DNA from 3 places in the Rhizobium hidalgonense genome. Region 1 is predicted to be linked to each of the others. Evidence: predicted binding sites of a transcription regulator. Region 1 holds the regulator's gene; each other region holds the start of a gene.
What was found. The regulator PhoB, encoded in region 1, activates phosphate uptake and scavenging genes when phosphate is short. The targets are predictions, from matches to a motif close to TGTCATNNANCTGTCAT.

Region 1 (3,221 bases):
CGACCACGTGCGGGTTGCTGTGGCCGACGGAGGTGACGGCGACGCCCGCGCCGAAATCGAGATATCGCTCGCCGCTCTCGGTGATCAGCCACACGCCCTCGCCTCGCTCGAACCGCAGCGGGGCACGAGAGTAGGTGTCATAAAGCGGCGCGGCTTCGGCCATGGCGCGAGTCTCCTATCGATGTTATCCAGCAGCGGACTCCGGCTAAGAAAAAACCAGGCCCGAAAAATCAAAAATGCCGCCTTGCGGCGGCCAGCGGCACTATTTCCTTTTCGCGCTGCAATGTCAACAAAACTGCGCCCTTAGCGTATGCAGCAAGGGTGTACAGCGGCATTTTCAGTCTTCAACAGGCAATATTGCAGAAATGCCACGCCGGGGCAGCAAGTTGGGGAAAACTACGAATTCGATTCATCCGGATTCCCGCGACTCTTGTCAGGGAGTCAGCCTCACACTAGGTTAAAGTTCAATTACTAGACTGCATGCGGCGGAACTAGTCACCAAAATTGATCAAGCGTTTCTTGTTTCGGAGGCTTCCGGGACAACGGTGAGGGATTCTGCCATCACCAACGCAGAAGGTGGAGACAGGGCATGAACTGGACAGACGAGCGGGTCGAGAAACTCAAGAAGCTTTGGGCCGAAGGACTGAGCGCCAGCCAGATCGCGGCGCAACTTGGCGGTGTCAGCAGAAACGCTGTGATCGGTAAAGTACATAGGCTCAGCCTTCCGGGCCGCGCCAAGGCCGGCGGCACCGCCGCCACGGCGCGCACGCCGAAACGCAATACCTCGGCGCCGCGCGCACCGAATTATGCCTCTCGCATCACCACCCGCACCGTTACCCGCCAGCAGGGCGCAACGATGCTGAAGGAAGAGATCGAGATCGAAACGGTCGAGGAAATGGAGTACGTGCCGAAGGGCAACGTGGTCGTGCCGATCTCGCGCCGCCTCGGCCTGACGGAACTGACCGAACGCACCTGCAAGTGGCCGGTCGGCGATCCGCTGAAGGACGATTTCCATTTCTGCGGCTGCGAATCCCCCGACAATTCGCCCTATTGCGGCTATCATCAGAAGCTTGCCTACCAGCCAATCAACGAACGCCGCCGGGCGGCAGCGCGGGCCGGCTGAGAAGCGGCATCGCTGGACATGAAAAACGGGCCGCGCGGCCCGTTTTTTTATGAGTAGAGTGGGAAGGCGGCCTTTGTGTTTGGCAACAAAGCCAGCCATACATTCCGTCATCCCAGGGCTTGACCCTGGGATCCACAACCAGGCACTCGGCTTCGATAATTTCCCTGCAGCTGGATGCCATCGCTCTTCTCACAGTGCCAGCCGCATGGATCCCAGGGTCAAGCCCTGGGATGACGGAGGAGAGGTGGTGCCTGGATGACGGAGGAAAGGCGGTGCCGGCTCATACGCCGCGCCGGTGCGATGAAAGGGCGTGGGAAGGGCTGTGCAGGCGGGAACGCCGACCACGCACTCCCTCAGCCTCAGGCTTCCATCGAATAACCGGCGCCGCGGACGGTGCGGATGACGTCTTGCATGTTGGAGAAATTCAGCGCCTTGCGCAGGCGGCCGACATGGACGTCGACGGTGCGTTCGTCGACATAGATGTCGTGGCCCCAGACGCCATCCAGGAGCTGCGAGCGGGAGAAGACCCGGCCCGGCGACGACATCAGGAATTCCAGCAGGCGGAATTCGGTGGGGCCGAGGCGGACTTCGCGACTCTTGCGGTGGACGCGATGGGTTTCGCGGTCGAGCTCGATATCGCCGCATTTCAATACCGTCGACAGCACCTCGGGGCGGGCGCGGCGCAGCATCGCCTTGACGCGGGCAACCAGCTCGGGGGTCGAAAAGGGCTTGACGACGTAATCGTCGGCTCCTGTGGAAAGCCCACGGACACGCTCGCTCTCTTCGCCGCGCGCCGTCAGCATGATGATCGGCAGGCGCTCGGTTTCCGGCCGCATGCGCAGGCGCCGGCAGAGCTCGATGCCGGAGACGCCGGGCAGCATCCAATCGAGGATGAGAAGGTCGGGCGTGCGTTCCTGAAGCCTGATTTCGGCCTCGTCGCCACGAAGGATGGTATCGACCTCGAAGCCTTCCGCTTCGAGATTGTAGCGAAGAAGCACGCTGAGCGCCTCCTCGTCTTCAACTACTGCAACTCTCGGGATCATGCGTATTGGTCTCCTCGCGCATGATCCTTAAACCGGGGATGATTTAAGCAATGCATCCTGCGCAAAATCAGAAAAGTGGCTGCGACCTCTTTGCGCGCCCCACATGGGCGCGCGCGCAATTGACGGGTGCGGACGGTTATTCCGTGACTGCACCAACGGTGTTGGCGCTGTCGTCCTTCGGACGGTCGCCTTCCGGCTGGGCGCCGGTTGCCATGTAATAGATCGTCTCGGCGATGTTGGTGGCGTGATCGCCGATGCGCTCGATGTTCTTGGCGCAGAAGAGAAGATGCGTACAGCTGGTGATATTGCGCGGATCTTCCATCATGTAGGTCAAGAGCTCGCGAAACAGCGAAGTGTACATTGCGTCGATCTCGTTGTCGCGCTCGCGGATCGCACTGGCCTTGTCGGCGGCGCGCGTCGTGTAGACGTCGAGCACTTCTTTGAGTTGGACGAGCGCCAGCTCGGACAGATGCTCAAGGCCGCGGGCGAGCTTGCGGGGAACGCCGGTGCTTTGGACGGCGATGACGCGCTTGGCGGTGTTCTTGCCAAGGTCGCCGACCCGTTCGAGATCGGCGGCAATGCGGATCGAACCCATGATTTCCCGCAGATCGGCGGCCATCGGCTGACGGCGGGCGATGGTAACGATCGCCTTGTCGCCGATTTCGCGTTCGGCGTGATCGAGGATCACATCGTCGGAGATGACCTTCTGCGCCAGCGCCGTGTCGCCGTTGACCAGCGCCCGGACGGATTCGGCAACCATCTGCTCGGCCAGGCCGCCCATTTCGGAAATCCGCCTGGACAGGAACTTCAGATCATCATCATAGGCAGAATAGATATGTGTCGATGCCATGGGGCTTTGTCCTTCGAATAACGGAAAGCTTCGTATCGCCAAAATCAGCCGAAGCGGCCCATGATGTAGTCCTGGGTGCGCGGATCGTCGGGATTGGTGAACATCTTGTCGGTGTCGTTCTCCTCGACGAGATTGCCGAGGTGGAACATGGCGGTGCGCTGCGAGACGCGCGCGGCCTGCTGCATGGAGTGGGTGACGATGACGA
Region 2 (3,221 bases), 960 kb from region 1:
GATGCGGTGGCGCTGCGCCATCGCGGCCCGGTGACGGCGATGTTGATCCAGAACACCAATCCGGCAAACATCGCCCCCGAGCAGCGGCTGGTCAGACGCGGTTTTGCCCGCGACGACCTCTTCGTCGCCGTCCATGAGCAGTTCATGACCGAAACGGCGGAGATTGCCGATATCGTCATTCCCGCGACGATGTTCGTCGAGCACGACGACATCTACCGGGCCGGCGGCCAGAACCATATTCTGCTGGGGCCGAAGCTGGTCGAGCCGCCGCCAAGCGTGCGCACCAATCTCTTCGTCATCGAAGAACTGGCCAAGCGCCTCGGCGTCGCCGATCGCCCGGGCTTCGGTTTTACCGCCCGCGAGATGGTCGACCGGGTGCTCGAATCGAGCGGCCTGCCGGATTACGATCATTTCCTCGAACACAAATGGTTCGATCGCCAGCCGGCTTTCGAGGAGGCACACTTCCTGGACGGTTTTGCCCATCCGGATGGCAGGTTCCATTTCCGCCCGGACTGGATCAACCAGCCGGCGCCTAACAAGCCGCCGGCCGCCGTCGGCGTGCTCGGGCCGCATGCAGAGCTTCCGGCCTTCCCGGATCAGGTCGATGTCATCGAGGTCGCCGATCCCGAGCATCCCTTCCGCCTCGCCACATCGCCCGCCCGCAACTTCCTGAATTCGAGCTTCTCCGAAACCAAGACCTCGCGTCAGAAGGAAGGCCGCCCCGAAGTGATGATCAATCCGGCCGACGCCGAAGCCAATGGCATCGCTCATGGCGATCTCGTCCGCATCGGCAACAGCCGCGGCGACCTGCGCATCCACGCCCGCATCACCACCGAAGTGAAATCAGGCGTGCTGATTGCCGAGGGACTCTGGCCGAACAAGGCGCATATCGACGGCGAGGGGATCAACGTCCTGACCGGCGCCGACCCGGTCGCGCCCTATGGTGGGGCCGCCGTGCACGATAACAAGGTCTGGCTTCGCAAGGACGCAGCATGATGCAGCCGAAATCACGGGTGAAGATCGTCAGCGAGGAAACGCTGTCGAATGGGTGGACGCGGTTGAGCAGCTATTTGCTCGACTATATCGACCGTAGGGGCGCGACCCAGCAGCTGAAGCGGGAGGTCTACCACCGCACGCCGGCCGCCTGCGTCCTGCTTTACGATCCGAAACGCGATCTTGTCGTTCTCGTCCGCCAGTTCCGGCTTGCCGTGCATCTCAATGGCGACCCCGCCTGGATAATCGAGGTGCCTGCCGGCCTTCTCGACGACGATCATCCCGAACAGGCGATCCGCCGCGAGGCGATGGAAGAAACCGGTTACCAGCTGCGCGATGCGCGCTTCCTGTTCAAATGCTACACGTCGCCGGGCGCCTTTGCCGAAGTCGTCCACTTCTTCGTCTCCGTGATCGACATCGCCGACCGCGTTGCCGAGGGCGGTGGCCTAGACGAGGAGCACGAGGATATCGAGGTCCTGGAAATCCCGCTCGACGAAGCCGCCCGGATGATCGAAACCGGCGAGATCTTCGACGCCAAGACGATCATGCTGCTGCAATGGGCGTTGTTGAACAGGAATAAACTTCGATAGCGGATGAGCGGTCTCGGGCAAGCCGTTGGGTTGGGCTCAAGACGGTTTCGCTATCGCGGTTGTGGCGTTCGAAAATTTCATACGTTTGTCACGAAGCGGTTCTATCCGCTGCGGTCTGTCAATCATCGATGCGGTTAGGAGAAAGCCCATGTGGCTCAGCAATTTCACCCTCGTTCTCCCAAACGAGGTCGTGAGTGAAGGTTCCGTGCGTGTTGAGGATGGCGTCATCGCCGAGATCCGGCCCGAGCCGATAGCGGCTGCGGCCATCGATGGCGGCGGCCGGCTGCTGATGCCCGGTTTCGTCGATCTCCACGGCGACATGATCGAGCGCGAGATCGCGCCGCGGCCGAATGCGACGATGCCGATCGATTTCGGCATCCACGAACTCGACAAGAAACTTGCCGCCGCCGGCGTCACCACGGCCTTCGCCGCCGTCTCTTTCGCCACCGAAAGCGTCTACGGCCACGTCCGCTCGCTGGAGACGACTGCGGCGGTGATCGAGGGCATCAACCGCCTGCGCGACGACCTGCTGATCGACCACCGCGTCCACGCCCGCTACGAAATCACCAATGTCGGCGCTGCTCCGGCGCTCGAGCGCCTATTGAATGCCAACCAGATCGACATGGTCTCGCTCACCGACCACACGCCGGGGCAGGGCCAGTACAACAACCTGCAAAGCTACATCCTCAGCATTTCCGAGCGCCGGGCCATCTCCGAGGAAATGGCCGCCGAAATCGTCGCCAAGCGCATCGCCATGCGCAGCAATCCCGAGATCGAAGCCAAGCTCAAAGACATCGTCGCGCTGTCGCTGAAGCACAAGCTGTCGCTCGCCTCGCATGATGATGACAGCGTCGAGAAAGTCGCCGAAATGCACGATCTCGGCGTCACCATCAGCGAGTTTCCGGTGACCGCACCTGCAGCCGAAGAGGCGCGCCGCCGCGGCCTCTGGACGCTGATGGGCGCGCCGAACGCGCTGCGCGGCCAGTCGATGTCGGGCAATCTCAGCGCCCTCGATGCCGCCAGGGCCGGCCTGCTCAGCGTCATTGCCGCCGATTACCACCCGGCCGCCTTCGTGCCCGGCATCTTCAAGCTCGCCGATATGGTGGAAGGCGGTCTCCCGGCTGCCGTCGCTATGGCGACCGCCAACGCCGCCCACTCCGCCGGCCTCTCCGACCGCGGCGAAATCGCCCTCGGCCAGCGCGCCGATCTGGTGACTGTCGAACCCGGCGACATCAACCGCATCCGCGCCACCTTCCGCGCCGGCCGCTTCGTCTACAGCGACGGCACGCTGCATCCGCTGCGGGCGATGGCGGCTTAGGTCGAAAAAACGTGATTGTCATCTCAGCAAGCAGCATGCCTTTCATCTTGTGTCGAAGGTGAAGGACTTGGCATGCTTCGGTGGGGCTGACAGTCGACGCTTTCCTAACTAAATTCAGGTCTAAGTTGCGCCAGAGCCGCTTTACTTCCTTGCGGCGCTTATGATGATGTCCACCCGCGAACCGCTATGGCAAATGGAGCAGGCAGATCCGTGGATGTGTGCAAAAAGAGGGCGAACGGTGAAGGTCACGGGTATTTTGGCGGTTGGAAGCTATGCTCCCTTCCGCAATGGGATATTTTCGATTGAGTATCGGACAGCCA
Region 3 (3,221 bases), 360 kb from region 1:
TCTTCTCGGCAATGCCGCCGCACGGGGCCGCGGCATCGATCTGACCTCGAAATCGGTCCGGGTGCGCGACGGCCATACCGGCGCCCGCGAGGCCGGCACGATCGGCTTTGCGACGCTGCGCGGCGGCTCCGTCATCGGCGAACATTCGGTGCTCTTCGCCGGCGAAGGCGAAATCGTCACCCTGTCGCACAGCGCAGCCGACCGCTCGATCTTTGCGCGCGGCGCCATCAAGGCCGCACTCTGGGCGCGCGACAAGAAGCCGGGTCTCTATTCCATGCTCGACGTGCTCGGGCTCTCTTCTTCATAACGATATCACGGAGGCTAATTCATGAGCGGTACCCTCGTCCTCGTTCGCCACGGCCAGAGCGACTGGAACCTGAAGAATCTCTTCACCGGCTGGAAGGATCCCGATCTGACCGAGCTCGGCATCGAGGAAGCCAATGCCGGTGGTAAGGCGCTGGCCGAATACGGGATCAAATTCGACGTCGCCTATACTTCGGCTCTGGTGCGGGCCCAGCACACGCTGAAGCTCATCCTCGACAAGGTCGGTCAGCCCGATCTCGAGACGATTTGCGACCAGGCGCTGAACGAGCGCGACTATGGCGATCTCTCCGGCCTCAACAAGGACGATGCGCGCGCCAAATGGGGCGAGGAGCAGGTGCATATCTGGCGCCGCTCCTACGACGTGCCGCCTCCGGGTGGCGAAAGCCTGCGCGACACCGGCGCCCGCGTCTGGCCCTATTACCTCACCGAGATTCTGCCGCGCGTGCTGCGCGGCGAGAAGGTTCTGGTTGCCGCACACGGCAATTCGCTGCGCTCGCTGGTCATGGTGCTCGACAAGCTGACCAAGGAAGGCGTGCTCGCCCTCAACCTCGCGACCGGCGTCCCGATGGTTTACAAGCTGAAGGCTGATTCCACCGTGGCTTCCAAGGAAGTGCTCGGCGATATGTCCGGCGCACATTGAATCCAGTGGCCTTCCCTGTCCCGACGGGGAAGGCTGCCCTCAATTCTCGATGGTGAACTGAACCCGGTCGGCTGCGAAGCGGCTGATCGAATACTGCACCGGCACACCGTCGAGATCGGTGTTCATCGCCTTGGCGATCAGCAGGATCGCACCGGGGGTGAGCTCCAGGTCGGCCAAGTCTGATGTATTCGCATGGGCGGCCGTCACTTCTGTCGTCGCCCTCACATAGTCCGGCAGGCCAAGGTCGGCAAAGGCCTTGGTGATCGATTCGTGCTTGCGGTAGGCCTCACCGATGCCGGCGAAGCGTGCGGCAGGAAACCAGCTCGTCGCCTTTGAAACCGGGCGCTTGTCTGCCTGGCGCAATGTTTCCAGGCGGATGACTTGCGCTCCCTGCTTCAGGCCGAGCCAGCGGGCGATCTCGGCGCTCGCCTCCTCCGTGACATCATCAAGCAGAAGGCCGCGCATTTCGCGCGCTTGATCGCCGATGCCGGCGGTGAAGCGCGTGCGCTTGGTGATCGGAAAATTCAGCCGCTCCTTACGCTCGATCAGCGTGCCGCGACCTTGTACCGCACGCACGATTCCCTCCTGCGCCAAGGCCGCCAAAGCGCTGCGCACCGTATGCCGGTTGACGCCGAATTGCTGCGCCAGGATCGTTTCCGGCGGCACCATTCCCGCCTCGTCATAGGTTCCGGTGCTGATCGCCTCGCGAATCCGGTCGGCGATCTGGCGCCAGAGCGCCACGCCGGTCTGTCTTTGCACCTGCTTCAATCCTGCCATTCCACCCCTGCCCCGTCATTTCAACCGACGGCGTCACACGCTTGTCATGACATCGATTTAGGACTAAACATAGCTTGTATGGTTGTCTATATCAATAGACATTTAAAGGAAAGCGGCGATGATCTCAGTGGACAGGAAAAACGCTGCGTCACAGACGGCATCCGGGCGCAAACGCGCCGCCGATCTGCTGGCGCGCGCGGAACGCAGCGAACTCCAGGCGGTCTGGGATGCATTGCCGCAAAAGCCTGCGGCGCATGCGGTGCGCGGACCGGAGACAGGGCTGGTGATGGTCCGCGGCCGCATCGGCGGCGGCGGAGCGTCCTTCAATCTCGGCGAGGTGACGGTGACACGGGCGACCGTCCGGCTCGACTCCGGCTCGATCGGCCATGCGCAGGCGCTCGGCACCGACCGCGAGAAGGCCCGGCTTGCGGCGATCTTCGACGCCCTTTGGCAAGAGGAGGCGACGCAGGATTTCGTCGAGCAGGCGCTGCTTTTGCCGATCGCCGAGCGGATCGCCGCTACTGAGCGCCGCAAGGCCGACGAGACGGCCGCCACCCGCGTCGATTTCTTCACCATGGTGCGGGGAGACAACTGATGGTTCTGAAGACGGAAGCTCTGACCGGCGGCTTTGCCGAACCGGTCTTCCACGCCCAGAGTGTCTTCAAAATGCTGATGGACGGCATGGCCCGGCCCGGCACGATCCAGACGGTTCAGCCCGATGCCGCGCCGCCGGCACCGCTCGGCATCGCCGCCGGCGCGATCGCGCTGACGCTTTGCGACCACGACACATCAGTCTGGCTTTCCCAGGGGCTGGCGAAATCCGCCGTGCCGGAATGGCTCGGCTTCCACACCGGCGCGCCGCTGACCACCGAAAAGGCCGAGGCGCGTTTCGCCTTTACGGAAGCCGGCACCGCACTTTGCCCCTTCGGGCTGTTTGCATCGGGCACGCAGGAATATCCCGACCGTTCGACGACCTTGATCATCGAGCTTGCCGAACTGGAGAGCGGGCGCAGGCTGGCGCTGATGGGCCCAGGCATCCAGACTGTCGCGAAGATTGCGCCTGTCGGCCTGCCCGAGACCTTTCTGCGGCTCTGGACCGAGAACCGCGCTCTCTTTCCGCGCGGCATCGACATCGTGCTGACCTCGGGCAGACGCTTCATCTGCCTGCCGCGCACCACCAAGATCACAGCAACGGAGATCTGAGCTCATGTATGTTGCCGTCAAAGGTGGCGAGGCCGCCATCGCCAATGCCCACCGGCTGCTTGCCGACCGCCGCCGCGGCGACCGTTCGCTGCCGGCGATCGGCATCGAGCAGATCGTCGAACAACTTGCCCTCGCCGTCGACCGCGTCATGGCCGAGGCCTCGCTTTTCGACCGCAGGCTCGCAGCGCTGGCCGTGCGCCAATCGCGCGGCGACATGATCGAGGCGATCTTCCTGTTGCGCGCCTATCGTACGACGCTGCCGCGCTTCGGTTATTCC

Region 2: FFM81_RS13670 (alpha-D-ribose 1-methylphosphonate 5-triphosphate diphosphatase) is a predicted target of PhoB. The motif match lies at 1,659-1,675, and genes of this name have one in related genera.
Region 3: phnF (phosphonate metabolism transcriptional regulator PhnF) is a predicted target of PhoB. The motif match lies at 1,773-1,789, and genes of this name have one in related genera.

Annotation. Positions count from the first base shown of each region.
Region 1 is NZ_CP054027.1:3,791,269-3,794,489, forward strand. It holds gene FFM81_RS18410 (aspartate aminotransferase family protein) at 1-163, opposite strand, end outside; gene FFM81_RS18415 (GcrA family cell cycle regulator) at 590-1,123, shown strand; gene phoB (phosphate regulon transcriptional regulator PhoB) at 1,483-2,166, opposite strand; gene phoU (phosphate signaling complex protein PhoU) at 2,303-3,016, opposite strand; gene pstB (phosphate ABC transporter ATP-binding protein PstB) at 3,061-3,221, opposite strand, start outside.
Region 2 is NZ_CP054027.1:2,835,912-2,839,132, reverse strand. It holds gene FFM81_RS13680 (molybdopterin-containing oxidoreductase family protein) at 1-996, shown strand, start outside; gene FFM81_RS13675 (NUDIX domain-containing protein) at 993-1,583, shown strand; gene FFM81_RS13670 (alpha-D-ribose 1-methylphosphonate 5-triphosphate diphosphatase) at 1,732-2,901, shown strand; gene FFM81_RS13665 (hypothetical protein) at 3,204-3,221, shown strand, end outside.
Region 3 is NZ_CP054027.1:4,146,560-4,149,780, forward strand. It holds gene dapB (4-hydroxy-tetrahydrodipicolinate reductase) at 1-307, shown strand, start outside; gene FFM81_RS20240 (2,3-bisphosphoglycerate-dependent phosphoglycerate mutase) at 329-964, shown strand; gene phnF (phosphonate metabolism transcriptional regulator PhnF) at 1,004-1,741, opposite strand; gene phnG (phosphonate C-P lyase system protein PhnG) at 1,860-2,336, shown strand; gene phnH (phosphonate C-P lyase system protein PhnH) at 2,336-2,944, shown strand; gene FFM81_RS20260 (carbon-phosphorus lyase complex subunit) at 2,949-3,221, shown strand, end outside.